DNA from 4 places in the Sphingomonas sp. GW821-FHT10C01 genome. Region 4 is predicted to be linked to each of the others. Evidence: predicted binding sites of a transcription regulator. Region 4 holds the regulator's gene; each other region holds the start of a gene.

The links. Region 4 encodes LexA, which represses DNA repair genes until DNA is damaged. Its sites were predicted from a motif close to GTTCCNCNCTTGTTCT; they were not measured.
Region 1: a site for LexA is predicted at 2,067-2,082, ahead of uvrA (excinuclease ABC subunit UvrA). Genes of this name have one in related genera too.
Region 2: a site for LexA is predicted at 3,099-3,114, ahead of AC07M1_RS08220 (putative DNA modification/repair radical SAM protein). Genes of this name have one in related genera too.
Region 3: a site for LexA is predicted at 1,596-1,611, ahead of recA (recombinase RecA). Genes of this name have one in related genera too.

The regions. Positions count from the first base shown of each region.
Region 1 covers NZ_JBWKNK010000008.1:2,666-7,613, reverse strand. The annotation lists gene uvrA (excinuclease ABC subunit UvrA) at 1-2,058, opposite strand, end outside; gene AC07M1_RS18860 (hypothetical protein) at 2,226-2,549, opposite strand; gene AC07M1_RS18855 (MarR family transcriptional regulator) at 2,810-3,301, opposite strand; gene AC07M1_RS18850 (JAB domain-containing protein) at 3,298-3,960, opposite strand; gene AC07M1_RS18845 (hypothetical protein) at 3,852-4,418, opposite strand; gene AC07M1_RS18840 (hypothetical protein) at 4,466-4,825, opposite strand; gene AC07M1_RS18835 (LuxR C-terminal-related transcriptional regulator) at 4,863-4,948, opposite strand, start outside.
Region 2 covers NZ_JBWKNK010000001.1:1,688,964-1,693,911, forward strand. The annotation lists gene AC07M1_RS08215 (UdgX family uracil-DNA binding protein) at 398-1,828, opposite strand; gene AC07M1_RS08220 (putative DNA modification/repair radical SAM protein) at 1,858-3,096, opposite strand; gene AC07M1_RS08225 (sigma-70 family RNA polymerase sigma factor) at 3,454-4,107, shown strand; gene AC07M1_RS08230 (GlsB/YeaQ/YmgE family stress response membrane protein) at 4,913-4,948, opposite strand, start outside.
Region 3 covers NZ_JBWKNK010000001.1:2,219,750-2,224,697, forward strand. The annotation lists gene AC07M1_RS10870 (ParD-like family protein) at 1-203, opposite strand, end outside; gene recA (recombinase RecA) at 426-1,505, opposite strand; gene AC07M1_RS10880 (DNA-3-methyladenine glycosylase I) at 1,647-2,204, shown strand; gene AC07M1_RS10885 (Rrf2 family transcriptional regulator) at 2,247-2,711, shown strand; gene AC07M1_RS10890 (class I SAM-dependent methyltransferase) at 2,701-3,396, shown strand; gene AC07M1_RS10895 (adenosine deaminase) at 3,437-4,453, shown strand; gene AC07M1_RS10900 (phosphoribosyltransferase) at 4,453-4,948, shown strand, end outside.
Region 4 covers NZ_JBWKNK010000002.1:194,822-199,769, reverse strand. The annotation lists gene moaC (cyclic pyranopterin monophosphate synthase MoaC) at 1-228, shown strand, start outside; gene AC07M1_RS12975 (PilZ domain-containing protein) at 309-1,256, shown strand; gene AC07M1_RS12970 (molybdopterin molybdotransferase MoeA) at 1,296-2,480, shown strand; gene lexA (transcriptional repressor LexA) at 2,551-3,228, shown strand; gene AC07M1_RS12960 (GFA family protein) at 3,374-3,784, shown strand; gene AC07M1_RS12955 (hypothetical protein) at 3,858-4,538, shown strand; gene AC07M1_RS12950 (ComEC/Rec2 family competence protein) at 4,593-4,948, opposite strand, start outside.

The DNA.
Region 1 (4,948 bases), on a different contig from region 4:
GAAGCTCGACTTGCCCGAGCCGGACACGCCGGTGATGCAGGTGAAGGTGCCAAGCGGGATGCTCGCGGTGACGCCGGTCAAATTGTTGGCGGTGGCGTTGTGGACGGTGAGCTTCTTGCCGGTGCCCTTGCGGCGCTTGGCGGGCAGCGGGACCGCGCGGCGGCCGGCGAGATAGTCGGCGGTGATGCTGTCGGTGCAGGCGAGCACCTGTTCGAAGCTGCCATGCGCGACGATCTCGCCGCCATGGACGCCCGCGCCGGGGCCCATGTCGATGACATAGTCGGCGGTGCGGATCGCGTCCTCGTCATGCTCGACGACGAGCACGGTGTTGCCGAGATCGCGCAGGCGGCGCAGCGTGGCGAGCAGCATGTCGTTGTCGCGCTGGTGCAGGCCGATACTCGGCTCGTCGAGGACGTAGAGCACGCCCGAGAGGCCCGAGCCGATCTGTGACGCGAGGCGGATGCGCTGGCTCTCGCCGCCCGAGAGGGTGCCGCTGGTACGGTTGAGGTTGAGATAGTCGAGGCCGACATTGTTGAGGAAGCCGAGGCGCTCGTCGATCTCCTTGAGGATGGCCTTGGCGATCTCCTGCTGCTGGGGGGTGAGGTCCCTGGGCAGATTGGCGAAGAAGGGCAGCGCGTCGGTGACCGACAGGCGGGTGACGCTGGAGATGTCGCGGCCGGCGATCTTGACCGCCAGCGCCTCGGGCTTGAGGCGCGCGCCCTCACAGGTCTCGCAGGCGTGGCTCGCCTGGTATTTGGCCAGTTCCTCGCGCATCCACGCGCTCTCGGTCTGGAGCATGCGGCGGTTGAGGTTGCCGATGACGCCCTCGAACGGCTTCTTCACGTCGTAGGACTTCTTGCCGTCGACGAAGGTGAGCGTGACTGGCTTGCCGCCGGTGCCGTGGAGGATGATCAGCTGGACCTCGCCCGGCAAATCCTTCCACGGCGTGTCGAGGCTGAAGCCGAACTCGCGCGCGAGGCTGCCGAGCACCTGCATGTAATAGGGCGATGGCGGGTTGGACTTGGCCCAGGGGGCGACGGCGCCCTTCTTGATCGTGAGATCGTGGTTGGGGACGACGAGGTCCTCGTCGAACACCAGCCGCTCGCCCAGGCCGTCGCACGCCGGGCATGCGCCCTGCGGGGCGTTGAACGAGAAGAGCCGCGGCTCGATCTCGGCGATGGTGAAGCCGCTGACCGGGCAGGCGAACTTCTCGGAGAAGACGATGCGGTTGTCGGGGATGCCGGTGCCCTTCATCGCGCCGCCGGTGACGTTCGTCTCGGCGACGAACTTCTGGGGGGCTTCCTGGACGCGGTTGCCGGCGAGTTCCTCGACCGTGGTGTCGACCAGGTCGATATAGGCGAGGCCGTCGGCGAGCTTGAGCGCTGTCTCGAAGCTCTCCGCCAGGCGGGTGGCGATGTCGTCGCGGACGACGAGGCGGTCGACCACCACCTCGATGTCGTGCTTGTACTTCTTGTCGAGCGCGGGGGCGTCCTCGATCAGATAGGTCTCGCCGTCGATGCGGACGCGCTGGAAGCCGGCCTTCTGCCACTCGAGCAGTTCCTTGCGATACTCGCCCTTGCGGCCGCGGACCACGGGGGCGAGCAGCAGCATGCGCGTGCCCTCGGGCAAGGCAAGGACGCGGTCGACCATCTGGCTGACGGTCTGCGCGGCGATCGGCAGGCCGGTCGCCGGCGAGTATGGGATGCCCACGCGCGCCCACAGCAGGCGCATGTAATCGTAGATCTCGGTGACGGTCGCCACGGTCGAGCGCGGGTTGCGCGAGGTGGTCTTCTGCTCGATCGAGATCGCGGGCGACAGGCCCTCGATATGCTCGACATTGGGCTTCTGCATCATCTCGAGGAACTGGCGCGCATAGGCGCTCAGGCTCTCGACATAGCGGCGCTGCCCCTCGGCATAGATGGTGTCGAAGGCGAGGCTGGATTTGCCCGAGCCGGACAGGCCGGTGATGACCGTGAGGGTGTCGCGCGGGATGTCGATATCCACGCCCTTGAGGTTGTGCTCGCGCGCGCCGCGGACGGAGATATGGGTCAGACTCATAGGGGCTGGTTCTAGCTTTGTTCTTTAGGGGAAGCTAGAGGGGAGATAGGGTGCGGAAGCACGGGATGCGAGGGGTCCGCTCCAGGATATCGCTTCGATGTGCCGCAACCAGCGACCCTATCATCATCGCTCGCCGCCGCCGCGTGGCAATCGAAGCCCGTACCGGTTCAATTGAGGTCGCGGCGGTCGCGTGTCCTGCATTTTTCATGCTCTTCGATCGATCGCTTGGCGTTTTCATAATGCCCCACCAACGCCCGATTCAGATCGGCCAGAATGGCACTTTGAATGGCGGGATTTGTCGAGACCTTCGCTTCGGCCACCAACTCGGCGATCACCTTCAGAAGCGCGTCGATGGTTGCATAGAAGCTGAGCGAGCGGGCCGACTCCGAAACTTCCTTCGGATGCATCTGATCGGCGATTGCGCGAACGGTCGCGCCGAAGACGCGATCGCGGACCTCGAGGGCATATCGCTCCGCGTCATCCTGAATCATCACACAGTCCTTGCTTGATTTGGTTTGAATTGGAGCAAGTCGCGCAATCCGGGCGCTGAATGCTGATTGTGTTCATTCATCGGAATCGACATGTCGCTGGACAGACAAGGATTGACCACAATGCCAGCACAGCCGACCTCAACCGATCTGATTGCGTTGTTGCGCTCCGCGCTCGATGCCGCCGATGCGCTTGGGATGTCTCGCATTGCCTGCCACATCGACCATGCACTTGCGCTGACACTCGAGGCGAGAGCCATGGATCAGCCGACTGTCCCTTCCGCGATCAGATCGCTGATGTAGCGCTCCATCGCCGCAGCGGTGGATCGGGACAGGTGGATGTACGCGCGACGACGATCGGTTGGATCAGGTTTGCGGAGGAGCACGTTCATCCCCTCCAGTTGCTGAATCCAGCGAAGCGCGGTGGTAAGGGGAACAGACGCGGCAACGCACGCACTGGTGATCGAGACCGATCGCCCTTCCCGTTCCGCAACAAACAGGTCGAGAATCAGGTCCCAGACCGGTTCGCCGAAGTCGCGCTCCAGGGAAGGGAAATGCTGCAGCCGGCGCCGCCTCGCGCGATAGAGCGACCGCGCTGCCAGGGTAATCGACTGCTCGTACGATGTGCCGCCTCGCGCCCCACTATCGGGCGAGCGGCTAGCAGTCCGCCTTATCTGGACGACAGGCTTGGGGCCAGACATCGTCTCTTCAGCATTGCCGGCCACGGCTCGCGTATTTTCGATTGGCATGTTCATTGAAGCAATCCCCGCTCACGCAGACTGACACACGCGCTTCCAGCGATGATGAGATGATCGTGAAGCCGGATCGCGAGGTGCTTTCCGGCGTCGGCAACGCGTCGTGTGAACGCGATATCCGCCGAGCTGGGCTCCGCTGATCCGCCCGGATGATTGTGAACAAGGATGACCGCGCTGGCAGACAGCTCGAGTGCCCGGTTCAGCACCTTGCGGGTCGAAACGGGAATGCATCCCGGATCACCCTCGGCAATCAATTCGTCTTGAATCAGACGATTGCCGCCATCCAGATAGAGCGCGCGCATTCTCTCCGAGCGCGCATCGCCCAATGTGGCCACGAGGTATCGCTCGAGCGCGGCCCCGCTGGCCGTGATGGGCATGTCGAGAAGCCGGTCGCGAAGACTATGCTCCATGAGCGCACGGTGCGCATCGAGCAGTTCCACGACATCCGCCGACGCCTCGTTGATGATCGCCGTCGAGCTGGCGCTGAGCACTCCGCCCAGCGAGGCAAAGCGCAGGATCAGGCGCTCCGCGAATTCACGCGCCGATTCCCCTATTGGCGCGAGAAGTCGCTCCAGGATCTCCGCATCGCGCCGTGCGCGATCTGCCGCCGATGATAACGGGTCGCGACGATCAGGACGGCGAGCATCCCGTACGACCACATCACGCTCATTGTGGCGTAGACGACTGGATGAATCGCGAGATTCATCGCCTTGGCGACGTGCGCGCCGAGAGCGAGCAATTGAAATGAGCTGATCCATATCGGCCAAAACCTGCTGGCAGCCAGTGCGACGGCGGCGAAGGCCACGAACCGGCTGATGTCGATGACGAGATGCGTTGGATCGACCGTGCCAAAGCGCAGATGAAAGAGTTGATGCAGGATCGGATCCCCCGCCAGTCCGGCGAGAATGACGATCCCGGCTATGCGCTCGGGCGTGCCGCCACAGCGGATGGCATAGGTGCATGTGCCTATCGCCAAGCCGATGTAGAAAGCGACGCGTGCCGCGGAGACATAGACAAGGAACTCTCCATGGGTCTGCGCATAGTGCGCGTTCAATCCAACGCTCACGACGACCGCGAGCAGGAAGGCGAGAATGGCCAGGACAATTGCTAATCGCATTGGCTAGACCCGCCATGCCTGCCGGCTGCGGTCAAGCGATCAAACGTTCAGGCAGCGTTGACCGCAACGAGGCCATGACGATGACGCGTGGCCCGTTCAGCCGAGCGCTGGACGCCTTCGACCGTGATCGCGTGAACGTCATCGCTGGCGAGGGTACGGTACTGGTCCGCGAGCTTGCCGTGGACGCGAAGGACGTTGCTCTGCGTTTCGATCGTCTGCGTGAGCGCGCGATGAAGCAGCAGCACGGTCGGCTGAGCGTGCGCCGGAAGAATACCGGCTTCACGGCGCCTGGCGACCGCCCCGGCCATCAGGTTCGCGAGCGCGACAACGGCGTCCTCCATGGCCTCGTCGGCGGCCAGGACCAGCGGAGATACCTCCGCGGCAATCTCATGAATGAATTCAGACATGCATCATTCCCCTTCGCAGCGCGAAGGGGCGCCGCGGCTAGTCGTTGGACTGCGAGTAGTTTGGAAGATTCTGGCGGGCCCAGTCGCTGGCTCGCTCACCCATCGCAAGCAGGGTGAAGACGA
Region 2 (4,948 bases), on a different contig from region 4:
GGCGCGATGGCTTTGCGGCGATTATCTCCAGCATTGGCCGCCCAGCGGCCATGCTGTATCCAGGGCAAGGGGCCGATATTGCGATCATTCCTCTGCCTGACGAGGTGGAAGACCCCGTCACCATGAAATCCGCCACGGCACCATGATTGTCTGAGCGTGCAATGGAAGAAGCGTCGTCCGGACCTCCCAACGCGCTGGTCTTTCCGTCATGTGCGTGAACGACAATTTCGGCGAATGGCAATCGGAGCGATCCCCGCTGGTCGAGCGTGCCCTTGAACGGGATGAAGCGAACGGCTCGGCGTGCAAACCTTCGGATTGACACCCGCGACCGGCGTCTTGAAGGCGCGTCTGCACGCCCTTTGCCGACGCGGGGCGGCAATGCTACGCCAAATCATCGTCATACGGACTCCTTGGTGCGTTCTCGAATGCGGCGGAGGTCCTCGACGAACTTGGCATATTCTTCTTCCTTGTTGTCGCGGACGCGAAGCAGGAAGCTTGGATGCACCGTGACCCACGCTTCTCCGCCCTCCGGCATTCTCAGAGCTTCACCGCGCAGTGCTGAGATCGTTACCACCTTGCCCAGGATGGAACGCGCCGCCGTGGCGCCGAGCGCAACTGTGACCCGCGGACGGATCAGTGCCAGCTCGCGTTCCAGCCACCAACGACAGGCGGAAATCTCGCCGGCGTGCGGCTTGTCATGGATGCGTCGCTTGCCGCGGCGCTCGAACTTGAAATGCTTGACCGCATTGGTGACGTAGGCGCGCTGACGGTCGATGCCTGCCTCTTCGAGCGCGCGATCGAACAGCTGACCGGCGGGGCCGACAAAAGGGGTTCCGGCCAGATCTTCCTGGTCACCGGGCTGCTCGCCGACGAAGACGATGTCGGCCCCAAGCGGTCCCTCGCCGAATACCGTCTGGGTGGCGTGCTTGTAGAGATTGCAGCGGGTGCAATGCATCGCTTCGGCGCGGATCGATTCCCAGCCTTTCGTTACGTTGCGGCCCGTCATCTCGGCGGCCGAGGTCGCGACCATCTTCCTCTCCCGGGTCTGCGCGCCTGCGATCAGGCCCGGCACCAACGCGGTTTCGGGCATGTTTTTCCAGTATTTCCTCGGCATCTCCTTGAGCATCGCACCGACCTTCACGCGCGCCGGATTGAAAATCGACGCATAATAGGTCTTCCAGACCTCCTCGACCGGGTCGCCATCGGGGGCCTGGGTCTTATTTGCGCCCGGACCTTCGGACAGTGTTTCGCCGTCCCAGTGGACTGACAGGTCCGGCGTCAGGATGGACCAGCGCATGCTCGCGAAGCGGCGGACGAAGAAGCCGGCGTTGGCACGCGCGATATGATGTTCTGGTTCGAACCAGGCGACATAATGCGGCGTGGCGCCCTCGCTCACCTCGCGAAAGCGGAGAAAGGCACGCATCTTGTGCATATCGCGGCGGACCGCGCGCGCCATCAGTTCGAGGCGGCGTAGCAGCGGATCGGCGCTGTCTTCTATTGCGCGTGGATTGTCGCGTAGGTGGCAGAGAAAGGCGTAAAGAAGCGAGAAGCGCTCGGGATCGCGATGGCAAATGACGGCGCGGGCGAGTTCGACGAACGGGCGCGGCACCGAAAATGCACCTTCCGCAGCGGTCGGCGCTGCGGCCGGGAGCCCGCTGAAAAGATCGGCTGCCCCTTCAACTTGCCAAAGTACTTCGTGCGGCGCAGCATGGACAAGGGCCAGGGCGCGGGCTTTGCTTCGCCAGCCATCGAAATCATCCTCGGCGGCGAGGCGGACCGTGTGGGCGCCGATGCCATGGGCGTGAGGCGTGTCACCTCCTGGCTTCATCCCTTCCATTACCGCGGTAGTGCGGCGTTTCATGCGCCAAATAATTCCAGCTGTACGGGTCTTGGCTGGCGCGGGTGAAGGATCGCGTCTGCCAAGCCCGTGGGGCGCCAGTCGGCGGCGATCAGGAACGGGCGCAGCCGCGCAATCGACACGGTCAGTCGGCCAATATCGTCCAACTGTAGTGGGCGATGGCGCCGCGCGGCGATGATGCCGTCCACGGCGCGGACGCCGAGGCCGGGGATGCGCAGCAGCGCCTCGCGCGGCGCCCGGTTGACGTCGAGCGGAAAGAAATCGCGATGCTTCAGCGCCCAGGCGTGCTTGGGATCGATGTCGAGAGGCAAATTGCCGCTTTCATCCGCCGAACTCGCCACCTCGCGACTGGAGAATCCGTAAAAGCGCATCATCCAGTCTGCCTGGTAGAGGCGGTGCTCGCGCATCAGCGGCGGCCGGACGAGCGGCAGTACCGCACTTGAATCCGGAATGGGCGAGAAGGCAGAATAATAGACGCGGCGGAGGCGATAGCGATCGTAGAGCGTTGCGGCGCGCGTCACGATTGCGGTATCGGTGGCCGCGTCCGCGCCGACGATCATCTGCGTCGACTGGCCGGCCGGGGCGAAGTCGGGCGCCGATTTGTAACGCGCCCTGGCATCGGCGCGATCGAGGATCGCCGCATTCATTTCGCCCATTGCATCCTCGATCCGTCCGGCACTCTTTTCGGGAGCCAGGCGCTCCAGGCCTGCAACAGTGGGCAGCTCGACATTGATCGATATACGGTCCGCGTGACGGCCGGCGCGACGCACGAGATCGGGGTCGGCGTCGGGGATCGTTTTGAGGTGAATGTAGCCGCGGAATTCATGATCCTCGCGGAGCGAGCGTGCGACCTCGACGATCTGCTCCATCGTGTAATCCGGTGAGCGGATGATGCCGGATGAGAGAAACAATCCCTCGATATAGTTGCGGCGGTAGAAGGAAAGCGTCAGGCGGACCACCTCCTGTGCCGTGAACCGGGCGCGGCGAATGTTCGAGCTCTTGCGGTTGATGCAATAATGGCAGTCGAAGATGCAGCTGTTCGTCAGCAGAATCTTCAAAAGGCTGATGCAGCGCCCATCGGGGGCATAAGCATGGCAGATACCCATGCCTTCGGTGGAGCCGATCCCCTTGCCACCCGAACTGTCTCGCTTCCTGGTGCCGGACGATGCGCAGGACGCATCATACTTCGCCGCGTCGGCGAGGATCGCGAGCTTTTGCTGAACATCAAGCTGAGCCATATGTTCCTTTTATGTTCCAATAATAATTTTGTCGATACAAGATGTTGCGACCGCCGAGCATCGAAACTGGCGATCTCTTCAAACTCGATCCGATGGGCAGGCGAAAATGCCTGCAGCGTCGTCATCCATGAGGCGGGGCCGCGCTCGCCTAGACCAATCGCAATGCCCGCTTGCCACCCAAGAGCTGCTATTAAGGGAGCCCGAACGAACGGCGTATTTCGGGATCGTGTGCGAGCGGGTCTAAGCCGCTGGCCAGACATGCTCGTCTATCGTTTCACCAGATTCAGCCGAATCGGTCTTGGAACCGTTACATTACTGGAATGTTGTGTTTTTATCTTTAGCAATCGGGAATATGCCATGGGCATCACGCCATCGTCGGGTATCCGCTCAACGTTGATCGCTGACCGCGACTTCAAGCAAATGCTAGCGGATGTGATTCCCCAGTTGCGTGGGTTCGCCCGGGGTCTGTGCGGGGATCGCGAGCTTGCCGACGACTTGGTGCAGGAGACGATGCTCAAAGCATGGAGTGCCAGGGCAGTGTTCGAGGCGGGTACCAATTTTCGAGCTTGGACATTCACGATCCTGCGAAACCATTATTTCTCACTCCAGCGCCGCAAGCGTTTCGTCGGCGAATGGGACGATCTGGTTGCCGAGCGTCTGCTCTGTGCCCCGGCGAACCAGGATAATGTGGTCGAACTTCGCGATATGCTGCGCGCCCTTCAGCAATTGCCGCCAGATCAGCGTGAAGCGCTGATCCTGGTTGGCGCTGGAGGGATTTCCTATGAGGAGGCGGCGAAGATTATTGGCGTTGCGATCGGGACCGTCAAAAGCCGGGTTTCGCGGGGCCGGGCTGCACTTGAGGCGCTGCTGGAAGGCGGGAAGCTTGCGCAGAACCGGAACACATTCCATGAGACCGATGACCCGGTCATTGGCATCTTCGCTTATATCGAAGCCGCCAGAAGGCATGTCGCGTTGTCCGAAGCCCGCGGCTTCACGGCCATTGCCGCCTAGCATCCACCTTCAAGAGCCTCGCGTACGCGAAGTGGTGTGGGTGTGCCCGATGATGTGTGCTGAGGCGGTCTTTGAGGGTTTCGCACGGGCGAACAGGGCCATATCTGTGAGCCCGTTCTATGGCCGGCGCGGTTCGAAACTCTTCCGAGAAATTACTCGGGCCCCTCCAATATTGTCCGACGCGGCCCTTGAGAGGGCTCCTTCGCGCGGATGCCGATGATCCAGCACGACTAGGCGGATACGGCAGCTATGGGGATTGCGCGCGGGCCGCTGAGCAATTGAGCAATGACGTTAAGTGCGCTGGACCGTCGAGCGCTAGCTTCGCCGGGTGGCGACTAACGAGCCATTGGTCGCCTGTTACACGGACAACTGCCAGCAAGCAGTGATGCGTGGCGAGTGTCGCTGCTAGAACGCATGACTGGAGAGTTTGATGCGGACGGAGAGTGCGACGCTCGCCTCGCCAACTGAACGAGCATCAGGGGCTACCGATCCGGGATACGCGAATATTCTTGCGATGTATCCCGTCGCTTAATCGCAGTTCGACGAGGGACCAATACGCCAGCCTCTTGTCTGATACACCCTGCCGGACGGCCGCTGAAATGCCTTCCTGCTGGTTAGAAGATGCCCTTCGAACCAGATCACTGATGCGTCGAGCGAAGTTCGCCGCGTCGGTGCTGAACGGGCGACAGGTCTAGCCGTGCCTTTCAGATCGTGTTTGGCGCAGTTGGCACGCGATGCCGCGCGGCTATCGAAGGGAGTTGTCGCAGGTGCGAGCTCAGCTCACACCTGCGACGCGTTGGCTGGGTTATCGTACTCTACCGCGACGAACGAGGTTGACGAT
Region 3 (4,948 bases), on a different contig from region 4:
GCAGCCACCGTGTCCAGCAGCGGCGGCTGAATCGTGGCAAGCTGCATCTTGACGATCTCGTTGAACGACAGGGTTGGATTAGCTTCGGCCAACATACCGATCTTCATCCAGAACTCGGCCTGCGCATTGATCGAGCGGCACATCACCGCGCTGGCTCGGCGCACATCCTCATGCAGGTCGTCGTCGATCTTCACGATGCCCATGACAGTCTCTTACATCATTCGAATATATGAAACGTATACGTATCATATCGGCGATGGTCAATGAGCCACTGAAAAACCGAAAGGCCCGGCGCGTGGGGCGCCGGACCTTCCGATGGGAACCAGTCCCGTGACCGCCCCCGTTCTTCACGAAACGGCGCGGCCCAATGTGATTTGTGAATTGTCCGCCACCAAAGTGGCGAACGTCGCTCACAACGTACCCTGTCAGTCCTCGGAGTCGTCGTCCTCGGCGTCAGGCCCGGTCATCATCTCCTCGGCAACCTGTGCCGTACGGCTACGGATCGCGGTTTCGATCCGGGCGCAGATATCCGGGTTCTCCTTGAGGAAGGTCTTGGAATTCTCCCGGCCTTGGCCGATGCGGATGCTGTCATAGCTGAACCATGCACCAGCCTTCTCGACCAGCCCCGCCTTGACGCCGAGATCTAGGATCTCACCGATCTTCGAGATGCCTTCGCCATACATGATGTCGAATTCGACCTGCTTGAACGGCGGTGCGACCTTGTTCTTCACCACCTTCACGCGGGTCGCGTTGCCAACGATGTCGTCGCGATCCTTGATCTGACCGGTGCGGCGGATGTCGAGACGGACCGAAGCATAGAATTTCAGCGCGTTGCCGCCCGTGGTGGTCTCCGGGTTGCCATACATCACGCCGATCTTCATGCGCAGCTGGTTGATGAAGATCACCATGCAGCGCGAGCGGCTGATCGAGCCGGTCAGCTTGCGCAGCGACTGCGACATCAGGCGCGCCTGAAGACCGACATGGCTGTCGCCCATCTCGCCCTCGATCTCGGCGCGCGGCACCAGCGCGGCAACTGAGTCCACCACCAGAACGTCGATCGCGTTCGAACGGACCAGCGTGTCGACGATCTCGAGCGCCTGCTCGCCGGTATCGGGCTGCGAGACGATCAACTCGTCGATGTTGACGCCCAGCTTCTTGGCATAGACGGGGTCGAGCGCATGCTCGGCATCGACGAACGCGGCGACGCCGCCCGTCCGCTGGGCCTCTGCAATGACGTGCAGTGCCAGCGTGGTCTTGCCCGAGCTTTCCGGGCCATAGACCTCGATCACGCGGCCGCGTGGCAGACCGCCGACGCCGAGCGCGATGTCGAGCCCGAGCGAGCCGGTCGAGATCGCCTCGACCTGCATCGTCTCCTTCGAGCCAAGCCGCATTGCCGAGCCCTTGCCGAACGCGCGGTCGATCTGCGCGAGCGCGGCGTCGAGCGCCTTCTGTTTATCCGAAGAAATCGCCATGTTTCCGTCGATCACCTTGAGGGAAGCTGCCATCCGAAGTCTCCGTCGCTAGAGGCTTTACGCCTTGTCTTCAACAGGCCTGTCGCCCCGTTCTTGACGATTGCGTATAGCATTTGTTCCGGCAGAACAAGAGTGGAACGATCTTTTTTTGTTCTCATTTCACCGAGGGTCGCAATGACTGAACCGACACGTTGCCGCTGGGCGCAGAGTAACCCGCTGGATATCGCCTATCACGACAGCGAATGGGGCGTTCCCGTCCGCGACTCGCGGCTGTTATGGGAAATGCTAATGCTGGAGGGATTTCAGGCCGGGCTGTCCTGGTCGACGATTCTGAAAAAGCGCGACGGGTTCCACGCCGCCTTTGCGGAGTGGGATCCGGTGAAGGTCGCGGCGTTCGGCCCCGCCGATATCGAGCGGCTGATGGCCGATCCCGGCATCGTCCGTGCCCGCGCCAAGATCGAGGCGGCGATCGGCAATGCCCGCGCCTATCTCGCCTTTGCCGAACGGGGCGAGGATTTCGGGGACTGGGCTTGGAGGCTCGCGGGAGGCGCCCCCTTGAAAGGTGATGGCAAGACCGTGCCCGCCAAGACCGCGACGTCCGAAGCGATCTCCAAGGCACTCAAGACACTTGGCTTCAAGTTCGTGGGGCCGGTGATCGTCTATGCCTGGATGCAAGGAGTCGGGATGGTCAATGATCACGCCGCGACCTGCTTCCGGCGCGAGCAGGTCTAGCCGCCCTTGACGCCGTGAATATCATGTAACATCTAATGTTACATGATTCGCGACAGCCGCCTTTCGGGCGTTCTCCATCTGCTGCTCCATCTTGCCGAGAGCGAAGGGCCGGTATCTTCCGAGACCCTCGCCAAGGCGATGGACACCAACCCGGCGGTGATCCGCCGTACGCTGGCCGGGTTGCGCGAGCGTGGGCATGTGCGCTCCGAAAAGGGGCATGGCGGCGGCTGGACGCTCACCCGCCGCCTCGCCGAACTGACGCTGCACGATGTCTATGAGGCGCTGGGGCGCCCTGCCCTGCTCGCGATCGGCAACCGGTCACAGGCGCCGCAATGCCTGGTCGAGCAGGCGGTCAACGCCGCGCTAGACGAGACGTTCGCCGCCGCCGAGACGCTGTTGCTCGAACGGCTGCGCCGGGTGACGCTCGCCGATCTCGACGCCGATTTCCGCGCCCGCTTCGACGCGCGCGCCACCCCTTGCGAGAAGGACCCGCCCCATGGCCGATAGCGGCGAGCAGCAATTCCTTGAGCGTTTCGCCGATCCGGAAGCGGTCGCCAACTATGCCGAAAACCCGCCGCGCTATGTGCCGGGCTTCGCCGACCTCCACCGCATGACCGGCGTGCTGCTCGCCGAGCGGGTACCGGACGACGCGCATATCCTGGTGGTCGGCGCGGGCGGCGGGCTGGAACTAAAGGCACTGGCGACCGCCTATCCCGGCTGGCGCTTCACCGGGGTCGATCCGGCGGGCGCCATGCTCGATCTCGCCGCGCGCACGCTTGGCGCCGACGCGAACCGCGCGGACTTGATCGAGGGCTATATCGACGACGCGCCGACGGGCCCGTTCGACGGCGCCGTGTGCCTGCTCACCCTGCACTTCCTCGGCGAAGAGGAACGCACTCGCACCGCGGTGGCGATCCGCGCGCGGTTGAAACCCGGCGCCCCGTTCGTCGCCGCGCATGGCAGCTATCCCCAAGACGAAGCGCGTGAACGCTGGCTCGATCGCTATGCCGCCTTCGCCATCGCCGCGGGCGCGATCCCCGAACAGGCCCATGGCGCGCGCAATGCAGTCAGCGCGGCGGTCAATATGCTGTCGCCCGAACGGGATGAGGCTGTGCTGCGCGCCGCCGGATTTGATGAGGTTACACCTTTCTACGCGGCCTTCACCTGGCGCGGCTGGGTGAGCTACGCCTGACGCTTGCCCTCCCCGCCCGTTCGCGCGATCCTGCGCGGCCATGAGCAATGATCTTTCCGCCTTCATCACCGGCCTGCCCAAGGCCGAACTGCATCTGCATATCGAGGGCAGCCTTGAGCCGGAGTTGATGTTCGCGCTGGCCAGACGAAACAAGGTCGCGATCCCGTTCGGCAGCGTCGAGGCGGTGCGCGCGGCGTACAGTTTCAGCCGGCTCCAGGACTTTCTCGATATCTATTATGCTGGGGCCGATGTGCTGCGGACCGAGCAGAATTTCTACGACCTGGCCGACGCCTATTTCGCCCGCGCCGCAGCGGACGGTGTCGTCCATGCGGAAATCTTCTTCGATCCGCAGACGCATACCGATCGCGGCATCCCGTTTCAGGTAGTCGCCGATGGCCTGCTGGCGGCGATGCGCGACGCCGAGAGCAGGCACGGTCTCAGCTCCAAGTTGATCCTCTGTTTCCTGCGCCACCTGGACGAGCAGGCAGCGTTCGCCACGCTCAAGGCCGCCGAACCCTGGCTCGACCGGATCGAGGGGGTCGGTCTGGATTCCTCGGAGGTCGGCCACCCACCCGAGAAATTCGCGCGGGTGTTTGCCGCGGCCGGCGGTCTTGGCCTCAAGCGTGTCGCCCATGCGGGTGAGGAAGGTCCGCCCGATTATGTCTGGCAGGCGCTCGACCTGCTCGGCATCGATCGGCTCGATCATGGCAATCGCAGCCTGGAGGATCCCGTGCTGGTGAAGCGACTGGCGGACGAAGGGATGACGCTCACCGTCTGCCCGCTTTCCAACCACAAGCTCTGCGTGGTCGACGATCTGGCCAACCACCCGATCGACCGGATGCTCGGTGAGGGGCTTCGCGCCACGATCAACTCCGACGACCCCGCCTATTTCGGAGGCTATGTCGCCGACAATTACCGCGCGGTCGCGAAAGCGCGTGGCCTCAGCAAGGCGGAACTGGCCACGCTCGCGCGCAACAGCTTCACCGGATCGTTCCTGGACGAGGATACCAAGGCAGAGCACCTCACCCGGCTCGACGCGTTCGTGGCGGCGAACTGATGCCGGTCTTCACCCCCATCTCGCACGAGCAGTTCGTCGCCGACGTGCTGGCTATCGCCGCCGCGATCCATGCCGACCGCGAGTGGCGGCCCGATTTCATCATCGGCATCGGCCGTGGCGGCCTGGCTCCGGCGGTGTATCTCAGCCACGCGACGGGCATGCCGATGCTGTCGGTCGATCATAGCTCGCAGGTGCACGACTTCGCCGACGCGCCGCTCGAACGCCTGGCCGAACGGACGCGGGCCGGGGAGAAATTGCTGTTCCTGGACGACATCAACGACAGCGGCGCAACCATCGCCAAGCTGCGTGCCAAGCTCGCCGATGCGGGCGCAACGCCGGGCGCGATCCGCTTCGCCACACTGCTCGACAATATGACGTCGAGCCAGCGCGTCGAATATGCCGCGCGCGCCCTCGACCGGACAGTGACCAAGGACTGGTTCGTGTTCCCGTGGGAGGCGGTAGCGTCCGCCGCATCGATTGCCGCCGATGCAGAGG
Region 4 (4,948 bases):
ATCACGCTCGACCTCGTCCCGGACGAGGCCGGCGTCACCGCCACCGCCACCGTCGCGCTCACCGGCCGCACCGGGGTGGAGATGGAAGCCCTGACCGCAGTCTCGGTCGCGCTGCTCACCGTCTACGATATGGCCAAGGCCCTCGATAAGGGAATGGAAATCGGCGGCATCCGCCTCCTTTCCAAGACCGGCGGAAAATCCGGCGACTGGGTAAATCCGGAAGGTTAACCCGTCCTCCACCCTGCTCGCTCAGACATTCTTGAGGCGCGCCTGCGCATCGTCCCCACCTGCAATAGGGTGGGGATCCAATGACACTTCCGGCACGATCGGCGATCTTCTCGCTGTCTGGCGAGCTCGATGCGCCGCCTGGCGCCGTTGAGGACGCGTCGCCCGCCCGCCTGTTGCTGGGCAGCGCGGGCGAGCGGAGCTGCTTCGTCCACCGCCTGACTTCCGCCGGAGCGACACTCACCGTTACGGGTCCCGTAACCAATGGCGACCGCGCGACGATTGAGCTCCCCTTTGGTCTGGTCGCCGACGGCGCGATCGTCGGCCATGACCCCGCCGCCCTCGCCTTCCGTTTCGACGAGCCGCTCGACGTGGTCGGTGCCCTCGCCCGCTGCCTTGCCGCCCTGCCCGCCGAACGCCGCGAGATGCCACGTATCGAGCTGCGCCAGCGGCTGTGTGTCCGGCACGGCGATCAGGTCGACTTCGCCTGGACCCGCAACCTGTCCAACACAGGCGTCGGCGTCGAGACGCGTGCCCTGCTGACGGCGGGCGCCCAGGTCGAACTGACGCTAGACGGGCTGCGCCCCATTCAGGGCGAAGTCCGCTGGGCAGAGCGCGGCCAGGCCGGCATCGCCTTTGCCGAAGAACTGGGCTGGCAGCTGCTGATGCCCTGGTTGCGCAAGGTCGCGAGCCAGCGGCGCGGACCGGTGCCCGTGACGATCCACGATCAGACGCCTTCGGCGCTGGGCGCGGTCAAGGACGCGCTGCGGCTCGACATCGCCACCCATGTCCGCTCTGGCGTCAATTGGTGGAACGCACGGCTCAACAGCCTGAGCAGCACCCTGGCCGAATTCGAGAGCGATACCGAATTTACGCCGCTGTCCTCGCTCTGGCTGTCTCTGCCCGGGATCGGCGGCTGGCCGATCCGGGTGATCGAGTGCCACGGCGCGCGCCACGTCGCCGAGTTCCGTATCGCGCTGCGCCCGCACGAAATGGCACGGCTGACCGAGGCCGCACGCCCAGGACGCTGACCTCTCGACCCCGTCGCGACAGCGCGGTAACCCGCAGAGATGGCCGATCTGCTTCCTGTCGCCGACGCCCAGCAGCGCTTGCTCGCCCTCGCCGTACCGCTGGCCGTGGAAACACTGCCGCTGAGTGAGGTTGCCGGGCGATGGGCCGCGGAGTCGATCATCGCCACCCGCACTCAGCCCGAACAGCCGCTGTCAGCGATGGACGGCTATGCGATCCGCTTCGTCGATTTACCCGGCCCGTGGGATGTAATCGGGGAAAGCGCCGCCGGCCGGCCGTTCGCTGGCACCGTCGCCACGCGACAGGCGGTGCGGATCTTCACGGGCGCCGCATTGCCCGACGGCACCGATACCGTGCTGGTGCAGGAGGAGGCCCGCCGCGAAGCCAGCCGCCTCCATCTCGACGGTGAGGGACCGCGGGTCAGGGGCGGCAACGTGCGCGCAGCCGGACTGGATTTCCAAGCTGGTGACTTGCTGATCGCACCTGGCGAGCGCCTGACCCCCGCCGGCATCGCGCTCGCCGCAATCGCGGGCCATGCCGCACTACTCGTCCGCCGCCGCGTCCGGATCGCCATCGCCGCGACCGGCGACGAGTTGCGCCCGCCAGGCACCCCGCTCACCCCCGGCCAGCTGCCCGAGAGCAACGGAACCATGCTCATCGCGATGCTGGCCGGGCTTCCGGTCGAGATCACCGACCTAGGCATCCTGCCCGATAAGCTCGACGTGCTGACCGCCGCCTTTGCTGGAATCGACGCCGATATCCTTATCACCACTGGCGGCGCATCCGTGGGCGACCATGACCTTGTCCGCCCCGCGCTTCTGGCGGCGGGCGCGGTGCTCGATTTCTGGAAAGTCGCGGTCCGCCCCGGCAAACCGATGATCGCGGGCAGGCTCGGCGACACGGTGGTGCTCGGCCTTCCCGGCAACCCGGTCTCTGCCTTCGTCACAGCGCGGCTCTTTCTCTTCCCGCTGGTCGCGCACCTGTCGGGTGCCGCCGATCCCTCGCCGCCGCTGCGTACCGCCACGCTTGGCGAGCCGCTGCCCGCCAACGGCCCGCGCGCCGATTATCTGCGCGCCGCGCATCGCGGCGGACAGGTGGTGGCCGCCGCGATCCAGGACAGCTCGATGCTCCGCACCTTGGCCCGCGCGGACTGCCTGATCGTCCGCCCGCCGCATGCGCCACCCGCACAATCGGGCGACTCGGTGGAAATCCTGCCTTTCGGCTAACCGGCCGCCTTGACATCATACAAGAACAAGGCGTAAACGTTCCATGTCTGTTCCAGATGGAGAACGTCCGATGCTTACGAAGAAGCAGCATGAGCTGATCTGCTTCATCGCCGACCGCTTGAACGATACCGGCGTCTCGCCTTCGTTCGAGGAGATGAAGGACGCACTCGATCTCAAGTCGAAGTCCGGCGTCCACCGGTTGATCTCGGCGCTCGAGGAACGCGGCTTCCTGCGCCGCCTGCCCAACCGGGCGCGCGCGCTGGAAGTGCTCAAGATGCCCGAACGTGCCGAGGCGAAGAAGGCAACGTCCGCCCCCGCCAAGGACAATGTCGTCACGCTCGCCCGCCCGGCGCCGCAGCCTGCGAACGACGTGATCGAAATCCCGCTCCACGGGCGTATCGCGGCCGGCGTTCCGATCGAAGCGCTCGAAGGCTCGACCATGCTCCCGGTCCCCGCCGCCCTGCTCGGTTCGGGCGAACATTATGCGCTCGAAGTCGCCGGTGACTCGATGGTCGAGGCCGGCATTTTCGACGGCGACTATGCGCTGATCCGCCGCCAGGAAACCGCACGCGACGGCGAGATCGTCGTGGCGCTGATCGAGGACAGCGAGGCGACACTCAAATATTTCCGCAACGAAGGCAGCATGGTCCGGCTCGATCCGGCCAACCGCGCCTATGATGCGCAGCGCTACCGCCCCGATCAGGTGCGGGTGCAGGGCCGGCTCGCCGGGCTGCTGCGGCGCTACTGAACCCAAGGGCGGCTGCGGTCGCCCTTTTCATTGATGGCTGGCCCCGGCGTGCCGGATGTCGTGGCTGTGCGTCATTACCGCAGCGGTAATTGAGCATGCGCTTGCCGCGCCTATCCTGCATAGGCCCACCCAACGACAGGAGAGAATGATGACCACCCTGGAAGGCGGCTGCCATTGCGGCGCGATCCGCTACACCCTCACCGGCGAACCGATGCACCATGCCCTGTGCCACTGCACCGATTGCCGCCGCGCATCGGGCGCGCCGATGGTCGGCTGGGCGATGTTCCAGGAGGATGCGCTGAGCGTGGTCCAGGGTGAGCCACAGGAATATGCCTCGTCCGAACATGGCCGCCGCTATTTCTGCGGCACATGCGGCACCGGCCTGTTCTACCGCAATGCGGAGAACCTCCCCGGCATCGTCGACACCCAGGTCGCGACGCTCGACGATCCCGATGCAATCCCCGCCGGCGTCCATGTCCAGGTCGCCGACCGCATCGGCTGGATGAAGGATGCGCATAATCTGCCGGAATTCCCGCGCTATCCGGGGATGGATTAGCGGAGCGGCAATGCATGTTGCTGGCAAACCTGCGGCCGTTGTGCGCCGGAACTCGGTTCACTAACAATCGGCCATGATCTTTCTTGCCCTGGCCTTGATACAGACCGCCGCCTCGACGCCGCTCCAGAGCGGTCAGGCGGCGGCAACGGCCGGGCAGTCCGCGGTCTCGGATCAGGCGCTCGAAGATCTCGCCATCAAGGAGAATAGACTGTCGCGCAGGCTATATCCCCTGATTTACGATGATCCGTCCATGCGGGCCGAGATCAAGCGTGTCGGCTTTGAGAAGGGGTGTCGCGCCATTGCGGACAGCAATCGGGAGGTCAGCCTCCGATTTGCCCCTATGCTTGTGCCAGCAACAGTCACCGCGATCCGGAAGATCGTGCCCGAGCCTCAGCTGAGCGAAATGCGGTTTCGATCCTTTTTTACCGGACCGATGCATGTCTACACAAGACGCATCGACAACGAGCTTGATCGCACGGCATCTGCGTCCCTGAACACCGCCTACGGCGCCATGCGCGCGGCCTTCCTCAAACGGACGCGTGAGCTTCCCGCAACCGGAAATCCGGCCGAAAACATCGTGATGCCGAAAGCCGATATCGCCGCAGCCGTTTCCCTCAAGGGGGCCTACAACCTCGACAATCCAGCACATCTGGGCATGGCTTGTGCCGAACTCCTGATCCCGGCCCCTTTGCGGCCCACGATCAAAGCTTCGCCTGCTCCCAGCCCGCTTATTGTCCCTCCCCCGCAGCCATAGCGGCAACGGGAGCCGTTATCCCGATTGCGCGCTCAGCGACCGCAGCTTCGCCTTTCAACGCCGCGCCATCACCCGCTCCGCCTCGATCCATGGATGCCGCGCGCCCGCCTTGCGCACCGTCCGCACCTGCGGCCGTTCACCCAGCGTGATCGCCACCCCACCGGTCTTTGCCAGCATCGCCCGATCGAGCTTCAGCCATTTGGGCTCACACCCCGGCGGCAGCCGTCGATCCGAAACCACGATGTCCACCGACCGGCACACCACGATCATCTCGCGCCACGGCACCAGATAGCCGCTCCGCGTCGCCGCGATCCGCCAGCGCCTGCCGCCGCGCTCGACATCGATCAGGCACAGATCCGGACTGCAGCGCGCGTCCCGCTGCTCCGCCAGCGCGGGCAGTTCGGCGTCCA